DNA from 3 places in the Superficieibacter sp. HKU1 genome. Region 2 is predicted to be linked to each of the others. Evidence: predicted binding sites of a transcription regulator. Region 2 holds the regulator's gene; each other region holds the start of a gene.

Region 1 (6,342 bases), 930 kb from region 2:
CTGTCGAAACCGTCGATTCGAAAGTGCTGAACCTGGCGCGGGAAGATATTGTCTGGCATTCGGTCAGCGAGCTGATCACCAGCGTGCCGGATAAAGAGATGCTCGGGTTGAATATCGTTGAATTTGCCGGCGATGATGACGAGCTGATTACCCGTCAGGTTGACGGGCTCTGTGCCGGTCTGGACGCCTTAATGGCGCAAGGAGCCGGAGGGGTTATCGGCTGGCAGGTATGTGACGATCTCGCAGGGATTGAACGCATCTACGCCATGCGTAAGAAAGCGGTGGGGCTACTGGGGAACGCAAAAGGGATGGCAAAACCGATTCCTTTTGCCGAAGACACCTGCGTACCGCCGGAGCATCTGGCCGACTATATTACCGAGTTTCGCGCGCTGCTGGACGGCCACGGGCTGAGCTACGGGATGTTTGGTCACGTGGACGCAGGCGTATTGCACGTGCGTCCTGCGCTGGATATGTGCGATCCGCAACAGGAAATGCTGATGAAGCAGATTTCTGATGAGGTGGTAGCGCTGACGGCGAAATATGGCGGACTGCTGTGGGGGGAACACGGTAAAGGATTTCGCGCCGAGTACAGCCCGGCGTTTTTTGGCGAACAGCTCTATGATGAGCTGCGTAAAATTAAAGCCGCGTTTGATCCCGATAACCGTTTAAATCCGGGAAAAATTTGTCCGCCGGAAGGCGTGGATGCGCCGATGATGAAAGTGGACGCGGTTAAACGCGGGACCTGGGATCGGCAAATCCCGATTGCGGTGCGCGGAGCCTGGCGCGGGGCGATGGAATGTAACGGCAACGGTCTGTGCTTTAATTTTGACGTGAAAAGCCCGATGTGTCCGTCAATGAAAATCACCAGTAACCGCATTCATTCGCCGAAAGGCCGCGCAACGCTGGTCAGAGAATGGCTGCGCTTGCTGGCGGACAGGGGAATCGATCCAAACCAGCTCGAAAAAGAGTTGCCTGAGCAACGCGCCAGTCTGCGCACGCTTATTGAGCGCACGCGCAACAGCTGGCATGCGCGTAAAGGCGAATATGATTTTTCCCACGAGGTGAAAGAGGCGATGTCGGGTTGCCTGGCCTGTAAGGCCTGTTCAACTCAGTGTCCTGTGAAGATCGACGTGCCGGAGTTTCGCTCGCGGTTCCTGCAACTTTATCACTCCCGCTACCTGCGCCCGCTGCGCGATCATCTGGTGGCGTCGGTGGAAAGCTATGCGCCGCTAATGGCGCGGGCGCCAAAGACCTTCAACTTTTTTATGAGCCAGCCGTGGGTGCGCAGGCTTTCAGAAACCCACATTGGAATGGTTGATTTACCTCTGCTTTCATCGCCATCGCTTCAGCAGAAAATGGTGGCGCACCGTTCAGCGAATATGACGCTTGAGGAGCTTGAAGCGCTGGATGCCGGGCAAAAGGCGCGGATAGTACTGGTGGTGCAGGATCCGTTCACCAGCTATTACGATGCGCAGGTGGTGGAGGATTTTGTCCGGCTGGTGGAAAAGCTCGGTTACCAGCCGGTGCTCCTGCCGTTTTCCCCTAACGGTAAAGCGCAGCACATCAAAGGCTTTATGACCCGCTTTGCGAAAACGGCGCGTAAGACGTCAGATTTTCTTAACCGCGTCGCGCAACTTGAGATCCCCATGGTGGGCGTCGACCCGGCGCTGGTACTTTGTTATCGCGATGAATATAAACAGGTGCTGGGCAACGCGCGGGGTGATTTTCACGTCATGCTGGTCCACGAATGGCTACCGCTGGCGCTGGACGGCGGCACTCGCCAGGAGGTAAGCGGGGAATCATGGTATCTGTTTGGCCACTGTACGGAAGTGACAGCGTTACCTGGCGCGCCAAACCAGTGGGCCGCTATTTTCGCTCACTATGGCGCAAAACTGGAAAGCGTTAACGTCGGCTGCTGCGGTATGGCGGGAACCTACGGCCATGAAGTCAAAAATCATGCGAATTCACTGGGGATTTATGCGCTTTCCTGGCAGCAGGCGATGCAGCGCCTGCCGCGCAATCGCTGTCTGGCGACCGGCTACTCCTGCCGCAGCCAGGTAAAACGTATTGAAGGGAATGGCGTGCGCCATCCGCTTCAGGCACTGCTGGAGATCGTGGGATGATCTGGAAACGGGCGGTGACTATGGAAGCGCTGAACGCCATGGGAACGAATAATATGGTGGGGCTGCTGGATATTCGTTTTGAAAAAATCACGGATGATAGTCTGGAAGCCACGATGCCGGTAGACGGCCGAACCCATCAGCCATTCGGTTTACTCCACGGCGGTGCGTCGGTGGTACTGACCGAGACATTGGGTTCTGTGGCGGGCTACCTGTGCACCGCCGGCGAACAAAAGGTGGTTGGCGTGGAGGTCAATGCCAATCACCTTCGTTCCGTGCGAAGCGGCCGGGTACGCGGCATATGCAAAGCCTTACACCTCGGCAACAGACATCAGGTCTGGCAGATTGAGATCGTGGATGAGCAGGGACGGCTATGCTGTTCATCCCGGCTCACCACCGCCGTGCTATAACGCCTCGGGCACATTTCTGAAAAGAAGCGTGCCCGCCTGTAATATCCTTTTACTTTAAATCGCCTGTGATATTCTCCGCCGACGGATTTGTTTTCCCCTCTGATTGTCTCAGTTAAAACCGTATCGCGTAATGACTAATGAATACTTTCGTTTCTCCTTTAAGCGCTACATCACTCCCGCTTAAGGACAAAATATGGCCCGTCCCACGTTTGAACTCGCATTCCTGCACCCGCGTCACTGGCTGACCTGGTTTGGTTTAGGCATTCTCTGGCTGCTGGTCCAGCTTCCTTATCCTTTTTTGTTCTGGTTTGGCTCTGCACTGGGCCGCACGTCACAACGTTTTCTCCAGCGGCGGGCGACTATTGCCAACCGCAATATTGAACTTTGTTTTCCGGGCATGAATGCACAGCAGCGCAAAATGATGATAGAGAAAAATTTTGCCTCGCTGGGAATGGCCCTGCTTGAAACCGGGATGGCCTGGTTCTGGTCGGATCGCCGGGTGCGCAAATGGTTTGATGTCGAAGGTTATCATTATCTGCTGGAAGCACAGCGCAAGCAGAAGGGCGTTATGGTGGTTGGCGTTCATTTTATGTCACTTGAACTGGGCGGTCGGGTCATGGGGCTTTGCCAGCCAATGATGGCCACCTATCGTCCGCACAACAGCCCGGTCATGGAATGGGTGCAAACGCGTGGTCGTCTGCGCTCCAATAAGTCGATGATTGACAGACATAATCTGAAGGGACTGGTTAATGCACTGAAAGGCGGCGAGGCCGTGTGGTTCGCGCCGGATCAGGATTATGGTCCCAAAGGCAGCACCTTCGCGCCTTTCTTCTCAGTCGAAAATGCGGCAACGACCAACGGAACATACGTGATTTCGCGGCTTTCAGGCGCGGAAATGCTGACGATCTCAATGGTACGTAAAGACAACGCTCGCGGTTACGCCCTGCATATCGGACAAAAGATGGAAGATTTTCCGCGCGGGAGTGAATATGAAGCGGCAAGCTACATCAATAAAATGATTGAGCATGAAATTTTACGTGCTCCCGAGCAGTATTTGTGGATCCATCGCCGGTTTAAAACCCGTCCAACGGGCGAAGCGTCGCTTTACGTCTAATCAAGAGTAGCGTGTATCGGGGCAACGGCCCCGATACCTCATGTCTTGTCATTATCCTCGGACGTGACGGATTTCATTGCCTCAATATCCAGTTCAGCACCTACTTTCGTCAGCAACTGAGCCATCGAAAGAATGTCATTGAACTCATTAAGTAAAATTTCCGCATCTGATTTGAGCGGATTGTCGGCCAGTTCTACAGCGGCGTTAATGGCTTTTTTAACCGCATCAACCATTTCCATCGCGCCTCCTTCCTTTCCTGCGGCCAACAAAAAGGCGCTGAGGAGAAGAGACTGGGCTTCAATTCGCGCACTAAGTTGCTTAGTTTCCGCGTCCATTCTTGATATCTTGGCAATCATGCCTAAAATAATATTGGTCATCTTTTTCTCCCTGTTAGCATCAATGCTAACGGCAAACATTGCCCCTGCAAAGGTGGCGACTATTTAAAGGCACAACGGCTCTAATGATTTACAACGAGCCAATGTTACACTTTCTTATCCATCACGCACGCATATTAAAACGAAATTATTACTCCACATCGCATAATCGCCTTTTTTGATTTCAAAAATAGGTATTGCCTATGCATCTTTTCCATTGCCCGTTTCTGACGATGCGTTGAGCGTAAAAGGCAATAAAAATCAGCAAGATAATTCCTCCCGAATCCCTTTTATCAGATTACTGTCAGGGTCTATGCTTAATGGATGGGCAATGAAAAGGCCGCTATAAACAATACCCGTACTGCAAGTGGGTTGAAGTGATAATCATTATCACTAACATAGTGTTAACTTTTCAGTCTCTTAACGTGAGGTGGACCTATGGATTTACAAGCAGGGACTTTTGATCCCAATGAGTTTGCCTGGCATGGTCTGACGATGACCTCGGCGGCTGCCGGGCATATTCGTCAGTTGGTCAGCAAACAGCCTGGCGTGCAAGGGTTGCGGCTGGGCGTAAAGCAGACCGGCTGCGCAGGCTTCGGTTACGTGCTGGATACGGTGAGTGAACCACAAAAAGACGATCTTCTTTTTGAGGTTGATGGCGCACGCCTGTGGGTACCCTTACAGGCGATGCCGTTTATTGATGGCACCGAAGTCGATTATGTCCGTGAAGGCTTAAACCAAATCTTTAAATTTCATAACCCAAAAGCTCAGCACGAGTGTGGCTGTGGTGAAAGTTTTGGGGTGCAGGCGGAATAACTATGTCACGTAATACTGAAGCAACTGACGATGTCAAAATGTGGTCCGGCCCGCTGAATTATAAAGAGGGCTTCTTTACTCAACTGCAAACAGATGAGCTGGCCCACGGTATCAGCGAAGAGGTCGTACGCGCGATCTCCGCAAAACGTAACGAGCCCGACTGGATGCTGGAGTTTCGGCTTAGCGCTTATAAGGCCTGGCTTGAAATGGAAGAGCCGCACTGGTTAAAAGCCCATTACGATAAGCTGAATTATCAGGATTACAGCTATTACTCCGCGCCGTCCTGCGGCAACTGTGACGATACCTGCGCCTCCCAGCCCGGTGCCTTACAGCAAACCGGCCCGGCGTCATTTTTGACCGATGAAGTCGAAGCGGCGTTCAACCAGCTTGGCGTACCGGTTCGTGAAGGCCGTGAAGTGGCGGTGGATGCTATTTTCGACTCGGTCTCCGTCGCGACCACCTACCGCGAAAAACTGGCCGAGCAGGGCATTATTTTTTGCTCATTTGGTGAGGCGATCCACGATCATGCTGAGCTGGTGAAAAAATATCTGGGGACCGTTGTCCCGAGTAATGATAATTTTTTCGCCGCCCTGAACGCGGCAGTGGCATCGGACGGTACGTTTATCTACGTACCTAAAGGGGTCACCTGTCCGATGGAGCTCTCAACCTATTTTCGTATTAACGCGGAAAAAACCGGTCAGTTTGAGCGGACTATTCTGGTTGCTGACGAAGGTAGCTATGTGAGCTATATCGAGGGCTGCTCGGCGCCGGTACGCGACAGCTATCAGCTTCATGCGGCGGTGGTCGAAGTGATCATCCATAAAGATGCCGAAGTGAAATACTCTACGGTGCAGAACTGGTTCCCTGGCGATAACCATACCGGCGGGATCCTGAATTTCGTGACCAAGCGCGCGCTGTGTGAAGGTGAGAACAGTAAAATGTCCTGGACCCAGTCCGAGACGGGGTCAGCGATAACCTGGAAATACCCAAGCTGTATTCTGCGGGGTGATAACTCCATCGGCGAGTTTTTCTCCGTCGCCCTGACCAGCGGCCATCAGCAGGCCGATACCGGCACTAAGATGATCCATATTGGTAAAAACACCAAATCGACCATTATCTCTAAAGGGATTTCTGCCGGACACAGCCAGAACAGCTACCGTGGACTGGTTAAAATCATGCCGACCGCCACCAATGCGCGCAACTTTACCCAGTGTGATTCCATGCTCATTGGACCGGACAGCGGGGCGCATACTTTCCCGTATGTCGAATGCCGTAATAACAGTGCTCAGCTCGAGCATGAGGCGACCACTTCGCGGATTGGCGAGGATCAGCTTTTTTACTGTCTGCAACGTGGGATCAGTGAGGATGACGCTATCTCGATGATCGTCAACGGGTTCTGTAAGGACGTCTTCTCTGAACTGCCGCTGGAATTTGCCGTTGAAGCGCAAAAACTGCTGGCTATTAGTCTCGAACACAGCGTCGGTTAAGTATCTAAGGGAACAACCATG
Region 2 (6,342 bases):
GCATTAAATTTGCCGATCACCACCAGACCGGCAGCAAGTGGTGCATCTACCCGATGTACGACTTCACCCACTGCATCAGCGATGCGCTGGAAGGTATTACCCACTCGTTGTGTACGCTGGAATTCCAGGACAACCGTCGCCTGTATGATTGGGTGCTGGACAACATCACCATTCCGGTTCACCCGCGGCAGTACGAATTTTCGCGCCTGAATCTGGAATATACCGTGATGTCGAAGCGTAAGCTGAACCTGCTGGTTACTGACAAGCACGTAGAGGGCTGGGACGATCCGCGTATGCCGACCATCTCTGGCCTGCGTCGCCGCGGCTACACTGCAGCGTCTATCCGTGAATTCTGCAAGCGCATCGGCGTGACCAAGCAGGACAACACCATTGAAATGGCCTCGCTGGAATCCTGCATTCGCGAAGATCTCAACGAGAACGCACCGCGCGCCATGGCCGTTATCGATCCGGTTAAACTGGTCATCGAAAACTACCCGCAGGGTGAGAGCGAAATGGTCACCATGCCAAACCATCCGAACAAGCCGGAAATGGGCAGCCGTGACGTGCCGTTCAGCGGTGAGATCTGGATCGATCGCGCAGATTTCCGCGAAGAGGCCAACAAGCAGTACAAGCGCCTGGTGCTGGGTAAAGAAGTGCGCCTGCGTAATGCGTATGTGATCAAAGCTGAGCACGTGGAAAAAGACGCGGACGGAAACATTACGACCATCTTCTGTTCTTACGATGCCGACACGCTGAGCAAAGATCCGGCTGATGGCCGTAAGGTAAAAGGGGTTATTCACTGGGTAAGCGCCACCCACGCGCTGCCGGTTGAAATTCGCCTGTATGACCGTTTATTCAGCGTACCAAACCCAGGTGCGGCGGACGATTTCCTGACGGTAATTAACCCGGAGTCACTGGTTATCAAACAGGGATTTGCCGAGCCATCACTGAAAGCGGCTGAAGCAGGAAAGGCGTATCAGTTCGAACGCGAAGGTTATTTCTGCCTTGATAGCCGCTACGCAACCGCAGACAAGCTGGTGTTTAACCGCACCGTGGGGCTGCGCGATACGTGGGCTAAGATCGGCGAGTGATCGGCGGTTAAGATGGCTGGCGACCGTGTCAGCCTCGGTGATGTCGTTTTGCCGGGTGGCGGCTTCGCCTTACCCGGCCTGGCAATATCAATGGATTATTGCAACCCGCAGGCCTGTGCAAGCGCAGCGCCGCCAGGCATCAATCCTCGGTATCACGTTTGTCAGCAGTCTGAACGCCGCGCTCTGCGGCGTTTTTTTATTTTCACTCTCAATAAAATAATCACCTCGCTAAATATATTCGCGTTGCGAATTAATGCTTACAGCCCCTTTCATCCGGTTACTCTCATCATCAATAATATCAGCGCTAATTCGCTGTTTAATCAGGATTAGCGCCGCTGTGCTGCTCTCATTTTTGCCCCTGAAATTGTTACAAAGTACGATTAATTATGTGCGCTTCGTCATACTCCTGCATTTTCCCCGCTAAAAAGGATTGATAATTCGCGTCGCGAAAAATATTCTGGCTTGCAGTAATCAGTCACTTTTATAGCTGGCTACTTTTTAATTTTATTTTTATCGCCGTATTAGTCGGCGTTTTTAAAAGTCAAAGAGGATCACCCCATGCGTACGTTCAGTGGCAAACGTAGTACGCTGGCGCTGGCTATTGCCGGCGTCACAGCAATGTCTGGTTTGATGGCTTCCCCGCAGGCCAGAGCCGAAGGATTTTTCGACGATTCAACCCTCACAGGCGGTATCTATTACTGGCAGCGTGAACGTGACCGTAAAGATGTCACTGATGATGACAAGTACAAAGTTAACCTTTCTCATGCCACCTGGAACGCAAATCTTGATTTCCAGTCCGGCTATGCCGCCGACATGTTTGGCCTTGATATTGCTGCCTTTACGGCGATTGAAATGGCTGAAAATGGCGACAGCGCGCACCCGAACGAAATTGCCTTTTCTAAAAGCAACAAAGCCTATGATGAAGACTGGTCCGGCGATAAAAGCGGCATAAGTCTGTATAAAGCAGCGGCAAAATTCAAATATGGACCCGCCTGGGCGCGTGCCGGCTATATTCAGCCAACCGGGCAAACTTTGCTGGCCCCGCACTGGAGCTTTATGCCGGGAACCTATCAGGGCGCTGAGGCCGGTGCGAATTTCGACTACGGTGATGCGGGCGCGTTGAGCTTCTCATATATGTGGACCAACGAATACAAATCGCCCTGGCACATCGAAATGGATCATTTTTACCAAAACGATCAGAAGACCCATGTCGATTACCTGCACTCCATTGGCGCTAAGTACGATTTCAAAAATAAACTGGTGCTCGAAGCCGCTTTTGGTCAGGCAGAAGGTTACATCGATCAATACTTTGCGAAAGCCAGCTATCAATTCGATGTGGCTGGTGCACCATTAACCACCAGCTATCAATTCTATGGCGCTCGCGACAAAGTTGACGATCGTGGCAGCAACGATATTTACGATGGCACTGCCTGGCTACAGGCACTGACGTTCGGCTATAAAGCGGCAGAGGTCGTCGATCTGCGTCTGGAAGGCACGTGGGTTAAAGCGGATGGCCAGCAAGGGTATTTCCTGCAACGTATGACGCCAACCTACGCTTCCTCAAACGGACGTCTTGATATCTGGTGGGATAACCGTTCTGACTTTAACGCCAATGGCGAAAAGGCCGTTTTCTTTGGCGCAATGTATGATTTGAAAAACTGGGATCTGCCAGGCTGGAACGTCGGCGCTTCGTATGTGTATGCCTGGGATGCGAAACCATCAACCTGGCAGCTCAACCCGGACGCTTATTATGACAAAGACAGAACCATTGAAGAGTCTTCATACAGTCTGGATGCGGTTTATACCCTTCAGGATGGCCGGGCGAAAGGAACGATGTTTAAACTTCACTTCACCGAGTATGACAACCACTCTGACATCCCGAGTTACGGTGGCGGATACGGCAACATCTTCCAGGATGAGCGCGATGTGAAATTTATGGTTATCGCGCCATTTACTATCTTCTGATGCAGACAGCCGTCTTCCAACCCGGCCGCGCAAGCGAGCCGGGTTTTTTAACGAATATCAGGAAGATAGTTGATTCGAATAAGCTTGCCTTTATTAATTTCAATCGCGTTTTGCTGGCGCAAAAAGGCCATTGATTTCATGACGATACTCCGCGATAAGTTCGTCGACTTAACCACGAAATCGGCCACATTCGTACCGGCGCGGATCGTTGGTTCAAGCCGATCAAGAAGCAAAATTGCCCCCTGGACCGTCACCAGACTATTGTAACCAAACAGCCATTCTTCCCGCTGGTATTGCCACGTAATCTGCGTCAGCAAGAGGGTATACATCTGCTGGTGGGCCTGCTGCTGCGCAATCTGAGTAAAGAAAGCATCATGGCTGACCAGTTGATAGTCACAATCACTCTCTGCGCGAATGGTGACAAACTGTTGCGCCGTACCGGGCAGGATCAGACCGACGATGCCGGGAGCCTGTGAGCGGGTCATCAGCAGCTCATCACGGCGGCGCAACAGCGAATAATCACCGTAATAGATCAAACAAATCTTATCTGTCTGAAAGGTCAGGTGGTTGTAACGCGGTAAACGACGTTTGTTAGCGCCATCATCGAAAATAGTCAGAATATGGGCAAGCGCCTTCTGGTGGGGGGCGTATTGCGGCATGACGCGATCCTTGTCAACTTCATGGTCTACAGGCGTAACGCCTGAAAGCGGGCATACTAGCCAACCGCAGATATAAAAAGTATTGATGAAATCTGAATATACGGGCAGGGCGGGGAATAAAAAAAAGCCAGCCGGGGAGGCTGGCTTGTGATGCGGTTACTTGCTCACGCCTTCATGGGCGTTATCGTCTTCACGGCAGTCGCCTTCAGCGCAATGACCATACAGATAAAGGCTATGGTTAGTGAGACGAATACCGTGTTTAGCGGCTATCTCACGCTGACGGGACTCAATTGAGTCATCGCTGAACTCAATCACTTTGCCGCAGTCGAGGCAAATCAGGTGATCGTGGTGATGCTGCTGGGTCAGTTCGAAAACGGACTTTCCGCCCTCAAAATTGTGGCGGGTAACAATGCCAGCATCGTCAAACTGGTTCAGAACGCGGTAGACGGTGGCGAGGCCAATCTCTTCGCCCATGTCAATGAGGCGTTTGTATAAATCTTCCGCGCTGACATGATGATTGTCAGGTCCCTGAAGCACTTCCAGGATTTTCAACCGGGGAAGCGTGACTTTCAGGCCTGCTTTCTTTAATGCGGTATTATTGTCAGTCATGCGGAATCTGTCCTGTTGCTATAAGATTCACTCCCCACAGGGAAGTATTTACAGAGAGTGCATCGCTCATAATGCCTCTCATTATAGAACTGCCATGCCTGATTGAAAACTGCAAGTATCAGACAAAGTTAGCGTTTAAAGCGAGGGCGGCCCGTAAAACGGTGCTGACCTCGTTAAATCAGTGGCTATTGTACAGATGTGTACTGAAAAGTTAAAAAATTGTAGCAATTATTTTGATTGCTTATATCTATCAGTATGACGCCACCGGAAGGTCGCGTCATATCAGCATCAGGCGTTGATGATATCGCTCAGGTGCAGTTCGTCAGAGATCTGCTTCACCCACTGCTCTACGCGCTCTGCGGTCAGTTCAGGCTGACGGTCTTCGTCAATGGCCAGGCCGACAAAGTGATCGTCATCAACCAGGCCTTTTGACGCTTCAAAGTGATAACCTGCCGTTGGCCAGTGACCCACAATCGTTGCGCCGCGCGGTTCAATGATATCGCGAATGGTGCCTAACGCATCACAGAAGTACTCGGCATAATCTTCCTGATCGCCGCAGCCAAACAGTGCTACCAGCTTACCGTTGAAGTCTACCTCTTCCAGGGTCGGAAAGAAGTCGTCCCAGTCACATTGTGCTTCACCGTAGTACCAGGTAGGGATGCCCAGCAGCAGAATATCGTAGCCCGCGAGATCTTCTTTGCTGCTTTTGGCAATGTCATGCACATCGGCGACATCCTTACCTAGCTGCTTTTGAATCATCTTCGCGATATTTTCGGTGTTGCCGGTATCGCTGCCGAAAAAGATGCCTGTGATTGCCATGAGTAAAATAACCTCTTGATACTTATTGATATGGTGGTGACGTATTGCACACGGATAAGGGCAATCATAGCAGAACAGAGAAGTACGCGGAAATAGCAATCACGTCCGACTGCACTCTCTGCTACATGAAAAGGGATTTAAGGCGCTTTTTCAGACAATGTCCTGCCCGTGCAACAGCGCAAGCTGGCTCAGCAGGATCTCTTCAATAAGCTCGCTGCGGCTGATTTGCCGCGCCTCCGCCAGCTCGTTCAGGGCATCAACCGCGTCAGCGTTCAGCTTCAGTTCCACACGCTTCAGGCCGCGTACTTTATCGCGTTTCAACTGATTGCGCTTGTTGATACGTAGCTGTTCATCACGCGCAAGGGGATTGGTTTTGGGTCTTCCCGGGCGACGCTCATTCGCGAACAGATCTATTGTCGTACGGTCCGTTTGTTCTTTTGCCATGATTAAGAGTGACTTCGGGGAAACAAGCAGCCGGGCCATTGCCCGGTTGGGTAGCGCGCCATCATACATTAGTGCAGGAAGCACGCCAACGCCCGCGGGCAATCTGGCGTGCGGACGTTGGATTTTTAATCAGGCGCGGTCGCCCAGATAGCGACGGATTGCGCGCAACACCGCCTCCGGTTTTTCCGCATGCACCCAGTGGCCCGCTCCGGCAATCACATGCGCCTTCGCCTGCGGAAATTGTGCCAGCAGCGGCTCACGGTACGCCTCGCTGACATATGGAGAATTGCCGCCGGGAATAAACAGCGCCGGCTGATCCCACGCCGGGACCGTCTCCCAGCCAACAATGTGCGGATATTGCTCCCACAGCACCGGCACATTAAAACGCCATTCACCGTCGACAAAGGATTTCAGCAAAAACTGGATCACGCCTTCTTCACTCAGGTGTTCACGCATCACCGCAGCCGCCTGTTGCCGGGTGGTGCTGCCCGCATCGGTGACGGCATTAATCGCGGCAAAGATTTCATCGTGGCGACGCACGGCGTAATCGACCGGGGCAATATCAATGGCGACAAGCCCGTCAATCCGCTCTGCCGCCAGCGCGGTCAGGGCCATGACCGCCTTACCGCCCATGGAGTGACCGATAAAAGTGGCTTTCTCAATCCCGTGTTCATCCAGCGTATCCACAAGATCCTGCGCCATCGCGGAATAAGTCATCTCCGGATCGCGGGGCGAGAGACCATGGTTACGCATGT
Region 3 (6,342 bases), 1.1 Mb from region 2:
TACTTATCAGGTTCCAGTTGAAGTTCGTCCGGTTCGTCGTAATGCCCTGGCAATGCGTTGGATCGTTGAAGCTGCTCGTAAACGCGGTGATAAATCCATGGCTCTGCGCCTGGCGAACGAACTTTCTGATGCTGCTGACAACAAAGGTACAGCAGTTAAGAAACGTGAAGACGTTCACCGTATGGCAGAAGCCAACAAGGCGTTCGCACACTACCGTTGGTAATCCCTTCGGAGTCATAGTCAACAGGCGGGCGCTTCAGTTAAGCAGCCCGCGCTGGAAAACTTATCTGAACGCCTAATGCAATAAACGAGGAATCAAATGGCTCGTACAACACCCATCGCACGCTATCGTAACATCGGTATCAGTGCGCACATCGACGCCGGTAAAACCACCACTACCGAACGTATTCTGTTCTACACCGGTGTGAACCACAAAATCGGTGAAGTTCATGACGGCGCAGCAACAATGGACTGGATGGAGCAGGAGCAGGAACGTGGTATCACCATCACGTCCGCAGCGACTACTGCATTCTGGTCTGGTATGGCTAAGCAGTATGAACCGCATCGTGTCAACATCATCGACACCCCGGGGCACGTTGACTTCACTATCGAAGTAGAACGTTCCATGCGTGTTCTTGACGGTGCGGTAATGGTTTACTGCGCAGTTGGTGGTGTTCAGCCACAGTCTGAAACCGTATGGCGTCAGGCAAACAAATATAAAGTTCCACGTATCGCGTTCGTTAACAAAATGGACCGTATGGGTGCGAACTTCCTGAAAGTTGTTGGTCAGATCAAATCCCGTCTGGGCGCGAACCCGGTTCCGCTGCAGCTGGCGATTGGTGCTGAAGAAGGTTTCACCGGTGTTGTTGACCTGGTGAAAATGAAAGCCATCAACTGGAACGATGCAGATCAGGGCGTTACGTTCGAATACGAAGATATCCCGGCTGACATGCAGGACCTGGCTGACGAATGGCACCAGAACCTGATTGAATCCGCAGCTGAAGCTTCTGAAGAGCTGATGGAAAAATACCTGGGTGGTGAAGAACTGACTGAAGAAGAGATCAAATCTGCTCTTCGCCAGCGCGTTCTGAACAACGAAATCATCCTGGTAACCTGTGGTTCTGCGTTCAAGAACAAAGGTGTTCAGGCGATGCTGGATGCGGTAATTGATTACCTGCCGTCCCCGACTGACGTTCCTGCGATCAACGGTATTCTGGACGACGGTAAAGATACCCCGGCTGAGCGTCACGCTAGCGATGAAGAGCCGTTTGCTGCTCTGGCATTCAAAATCGCTACCGACCCGTTCGTGGGTAACCTGACCTTCTTCCGCGTGTACTCTGGCGTGGTTAACTCCGGTGACACCGTACTGAACTCTGTGAAATCTGCTCGTGAACGTTTTGGCCGTATCGTACAGATGCACGCTAACAAACGTGAAGAGATCAAAGAAGTTCGCGCGGGCGACATCGCTGCTGCGATCGGTCTGAAAGACGTAACCACTGGTGACACGCTGTGTAACCCGGATGCGCCGATCATTCTGGAGCGTATGGAATTCCCTGAGCCGGTAATCTCCATCGCTGTAGAACCGAAAACCAAAGCTGACCAGGAAAAAATGGGTCTGGCTCTGGGCCGTCTGGCTAAAGAAGACCCGTCTTTCCGCGTATGGACTGACGAAGAATCTAACCAGACCATTATCGCCGGTATGGGTGAGCTGCACCTCGACATCATCGTTGACCGTATGAAACGCGAATTCAACGTTGAAGCGAACGTCGGTAAACCTCAGGTTGCTTACCGTGAAGCGATTCGCGCGAAAGTTACCGATATCGAAGGTAAACACGCTAAGCAGTCTGGTGGTCGCGGTCAGTATGGTCATGTTGTTATCGACATGTACCCGCTGGAGCCGGGTTCAAACCCGAAAGGCTACGAGTTCGTCAACGACATCAAAGGCGGTGTAATTCCTGGTGAATACATCCCGGCCGTTGATAAAGGCATCCAGGAACAGCTTAAATCTGGTCCGCTGGCTGGCTACCCGGTAGTTGACCTCGGTGTGCGTCTGCACTTCGGTTCTTACCATGACGTTGACTCCTCTGAGCTGGCGTTTAAACTGGCCGCTTCTATCGCCTTTAAAGATGGCTTTAAGAAAGCGAAACCTGTTCTGCTTGAGCCGATCATGAAGGTTGAAGTAGAAACGCCGGAAGAGAACACTGGTGACGTCATCGGTGACCTTAGCCGTCGTCGTGGTATGCTGCGTGGTCAGGAATCTGAAGTAACTGGCGTTAAGATCCATGCTGAAGTGCCGCTGTCTGAAATGTTCGGATATGCAACTCAGCTGCGTTCTCTGACCAAAGGTCGTGCATCATACACCATGGAATTCCTGAAGTATGATGATGCGCCGAACAACGTTGCTCAGGCCGTAATCGAAGCCCGTGGTAAATAAGCCCCGGGGTTAAAAAACCAATGTCCCGTGCCCCCTCAATGAGGGGGCGCTATAGTAAGGAATATAGCCGTGTCTAAAGAAAAATTTGAACGTACAAAACCGCACGTCAACGTCGGTACTATCGGCCACGTTGACCATGGTAAAACTACTCTGACCGCTGCAATCACTACCGTACTGGCGAAAACCTACGGCGGTGCTGCTCGCGCATTCGACCAGATCGATAACGCACCGGAAGAAAAAGCTCGTGGTATCACCATCAACACTTCTCACGTTGAATATGACACCCCGACTCGCCACTACGCGCACGTAGACTGCCCGGGCCACGCCGACTATGTTAAAAACATGATCACCGGTGCTGCGCAGATGGACGGCGCGATCCTGGTTGTTGCTGCGACTGACGGCCCGATGCCGCAGACCCGTGAGCACATCCTGCTGGGTCGTCAGGTAGGCGTTCCGTACATCATCGTGTTCCTGAACAAATGCGACATGGTTGATGACGAAGAGCTGCTGGAACTGGTAGAAATGGAAGTTCGTGAACTTCTGTCCCAGTACGACTTCCCGGGCGACGACACGCCGATCGTTCGTGGTTCTGCTCTGAAAGCGCTGGAAGGCGAAGCAGAGTGGGAAGAAAAAATCATCGAACTGGCTGGCTACCTGGATTCTTACATCCCGGAACCAGAGCGTGCGATTGACAAGCCGTTCCTGCTGCCGATCGAAGACGTATTCTCCATCTCCGGCCGTGGTACCGTTGTTACCGGTCGTGTAGAGCGCGGTATCATCAAAGTGGGTGAAGAAGTTGAAATCGTGGGTATCAAAGATACTGCGAAATCCACCTGTACCGGCGTTGAAATGTTCCGCAAACTGCTGGACGAAGGTCGTGCAGGCGAGAACTGTGGTGTTCTGCTGCGTGGTATCAAGCGTGAAGAAATCCAGCGTGGCCAGGTTCTGGCTAAGCCGGGTTCAATCAAGCCGCACACCAAGTTCGAATCAGAAGTGTACATCCTGTCCAAAGATGAAGGCGGCCGTCATACTCCGTTCTTCAAAGGCTACCGTCCGCAGTTCTACTTCCGTACAACTGACGTGACTGGCACCATCGAACTGCCGGAAGGCGTAGAGATGGTAATGCCGGGCGACAACATCAAAATGGTTGTTACCCTGATCCACCCGATCGCGATGGACGACGGTCTGCGTTTCGCAATCCGTGAAGGCGGCCGTACCGTTGGCGCGGGCGTTGTTGCTAAAGTTCTGGGCTAATATTTAGCTTTGAATAAAAAAAAGGACGCCTCGGCGTCCTTTTTGTTTTTTATTTTGCATGTCATAAATAGTTTCAACTCTGTGCACTCGTGCATTCTCTCTTGTTATTATAGCTATTGTAATCATAACTATTCTCATTTACACTTTGCGCATAAATTGAACGGGAGTGATCATGTACGTTTGTTTGTGTAATGGTGTCAGTGATAAAAAAATCCGCCAGGCGGTACGTCAGTTTCACCCCCAGTCCTTTCAACAGCTACGTAAATTTATTCCGGTAGGGAATCAGTGTGGGAAATGCATCCGCGCAGCGCGAGAAATAATGCAGGATGAATTGACCCAGATCCCGGAATACAAAGAGATTGCCTGAAGCCCAAACTTTTTTTTGACATCCCGGTAGCCCCATCTACGCTTCAATAAGTGGAAGCGGAGGGACTATATAATGAAAGGTGATGTTAGAATCATAAGTTATCTCAATAAATTATTGGGAAATGAGCTTGTCGCAATCAATCAGTACTTTCTCCATGCGAGAATGTTTAAAAACTGGGGCCTGATGCGCCTCAATGATGTTGAGTACCATGAATCCATTGATGAAATGAAGCACGCCGATAAGTATATCGAGCGTATTTTGTTTCTCGAGGGTATCCCCAATCTTCAGGATCTCGGCAAGTTAGGGATTGGTGAAGATGTCGAAGAAATGCTGCAATCGGATTTACGTCTCGAGCTTGAAGGCGCACAGGATCTGCGTGAAGCGATCGCGTATGCCGATAGCGTTCATGATTACGTAAGCCGCGACATGATGATCGAAATCCTTGCCGATGAAGAAGGGCACATTGACTGGCTGGAAACCGAGCTGGATCTGATCGGCAAAATCGGTTTGCAGAACTACATTCAATCGCAAATCAGAGTCGAAGCAAAATAGTCGGCAGATAAAACGTCTGCCAGCCGGCGATTAAACCCGCTGCGGCCATATAAGGGCCGAAGGGCAGCGGGTTTTTTATTGCCTGCCATTTACCGGAGCGCAGACCGTAGACGACAAGAAACGTGCAGGCCATAAGGGAAGAAAGTAAAACCAGATAAGATAAGTTTTGCCAGCCGTGCCATGCCCCTAACGCCGCAAGAAACTTTACGTCACCATAGCCCAGCCCCTCCCGCCGTCGTACAGCGCAGTAGCCCCAGTAAATAAGCGCGAATCCTGCATAGCCTGCGATTGCTCCCCAGACGGCATTGGCTAATTCTTGTGGTTGGCAGAGTAAATGCCACAGTAGCCCACACCATAACAGAGGGCAGGTGAGGGCATCAGGAAGCAGTCCCTGGCGTATATCGACGATAGCCAAAGCAAACGACAGTGCGATGTAGACGATGATAAACCCAATAGTACATGCCATCCGTTGCAGCCTTTGTTCCCTGACGTGACGTCAGTCTCAGGGATAAGAAATCAGTTCACCACCCAGAAAATAGATAATTGCGTGGCGTCTTCAGAACAACCTACGATGCCGGATGCAATTGCATCAATAGTTGCGACGTTGCGCCTGAAAACATAATTAATCTGCTTGTTTTCTAAACATCACTTGCGTCGACACCAGATTTACGTATAATGCGCGGGCTTGTCGTAATTGACGGCTGGTTCGATATGAACCCCGGTAACGCATTTTGTTGCCAACAATGCTCCCAATTGGGGAGCTACGTAAGAACGATTACACTCCCCCATCAATCGTAATGGGTGTGAGGAGTAATTATTTTCGTCTATAAATAACTGGAGCTTCTGGTCTCATGCAGAACCAAAGAATCCGTATCCGCCTTAAAGCGTTTGATCATCGTCTGATCGATCAATCAACCGCGGAAATCGTCGAGACTGCCAAGCGCACTGGTGCGCAGGTTCGTGGTCCGATCCCGCTGCCGACCCGCAAAGAGCGTTTCACCGTTCTGATCTCCCCGCACGTTAACAAAGACGCGCGCGATCAGTACGAGATCCGCACTCACAAGCGTCTGGTTGACATCGTTGAGCCAACTGAAAAAACCGTTGATGCTCTGATGCGTCTGGATCTGGCTGCCGGTGTTGACGTGCAGATCAGCCTGGGTTAATCAGGTCATCAAGCGATTGAGAGGTTGATACAATGATTGGTTTAGTCGGTAAAAAAGTGGGCATGACCCGCATCTTCACTGAAGATGGCGTCTCTATCCCAGTAACCGTTATCGAAGTTGAAGCAAACCGCGTTACTCAGATCAAAGATCTGGCTAACGATGGCTATCGCGCTGTTCAGGTTACCACTGGTGCTAAAAAAGCTAACCGTGTAACCAAGCCGGAAGCTGGCCACTTTGCTAAAGCTGGCGTTGAAGCTGGCCGCGGCCTGTGGGAATTCCGTCTGGCAGATGGTGAAGAATACACCGTTGGTCAGAACATTAGCGTTGAACTGTTTGCTGACGTTAAAAAAGTTGACGTAACCGGTACCTCTAAAGGTAAAGGTTTCGCAGGTACCGTTAAGCGCTGGAACTTCCGTACCCAGGACGCGACTCACGGTAACTCCTTGTCTCACCGCGTTCCGGGTTCTATCGGTCAGAACCAGACTCCGGGCAAAGTGTTCAAAGGCAAGAAAATGGCAGGTCAGCTGGGTAACGAACGTGTAACCGTTCAGAGCCTGGACGTAGTACGTGTT

What was found. The regulator Fur, encoded in region 2, represses iron uptake genes when iron is present. The targets are predictions, from matches to a motif close to ATAATAATGAGAACNACTATCAA.
Region 1: sufA (Fe-S cluster assembly scaffold SufA) is a predicted target of Fur. The motif match lies at 4,396-4,418, and genes of this name have one in related genera.
Region 3: bfd (bacterioferritin-associated ferredoxin) is a predicted target of Fur. The motif match lies at 3,804-3,826, and genes of this name have one in related genera.

The regions. Positions count from the first base shown of each region.
Region 1 covers NZ_CP119754.1:2,481,554-2,487,895, reverse strand. The annotation lists gene P0H77_RS11905 (FAD-binding and (Fe-S)-binding domain-containing protein) at 1-2,123, shown strand, start outside; gene menI (1,4-dihydroxy-2-naphthoyl-CoA hydrolase) at 2,120-2,530, shown strand; gene lpxP (kdo(2)-lipid IV(A) palmitoleoyltransferase) at 2,724-3,644, shown strand; gene iraP (anti-adapter protein IraP) at 3,683-4,021, opposite strand; gene sufA (Fe-S cluster assembly scaffold SufA) at 4,457-4,834, shown strand; gene sufB (Fe-S cluster assembly protein SufB) at 4,837-6,321, shown strand; gene sufC (Fe-S cluster assembly ATPase SufC) at 6,340-6,342, shown strand, end outside.
Region 2 covers NZ_CP119754.1:1,554,374-1,560,715, forward strand. The annotation lists gene glnS (glutamine--tRNA ligase) at 1-1,091, shown strand, start outside; gene chiP (chitoporin) at 1,650-3,056, shown strand; gene P0H77_RS07495 (helix-turn-helix domain-containing protein) at 3,104-3,715, opposite strand; gene fur (ferric iron uptake transcriptional regulator) at 3,872-4,324, opposite strand; gene fldA (flavodoxin FldA) at 4,613-5,143, opposite strand; gene ybfE (LexA regulated protein) at 5,294-5,587, opposite strand; gene ybfF (esterase) at 5,717-6,342, opposite strand, start outside.
Region 3 covers NZ_CP119754.1:500,996-507,337, forward strand. The annotation lists gene rpsG (30S ribosomal protein S7) at 1-223, shown strand, start outside; gene fusA (elongation factor G) at 320-2,434, shown strand; gene tuf (elongation factor Tu) at 2,504-3,688, shown strand; gene bfd (bacterioferritin-associated ferredoxin) at 3,861-4,055, shown strand; gene bfr (bacterioferritin) at 4,128-4,607, shown strand; gene P0H77_RS02390 (A24 family peptidase) at 4,588-5,073, opposite strand; gene rpsJ (30S ribosomal protein S10) at 5,459-5,770, shown strand; gene rplC (50S ribosomal protein L3) at 5,803-6,342, shown strand, end outside.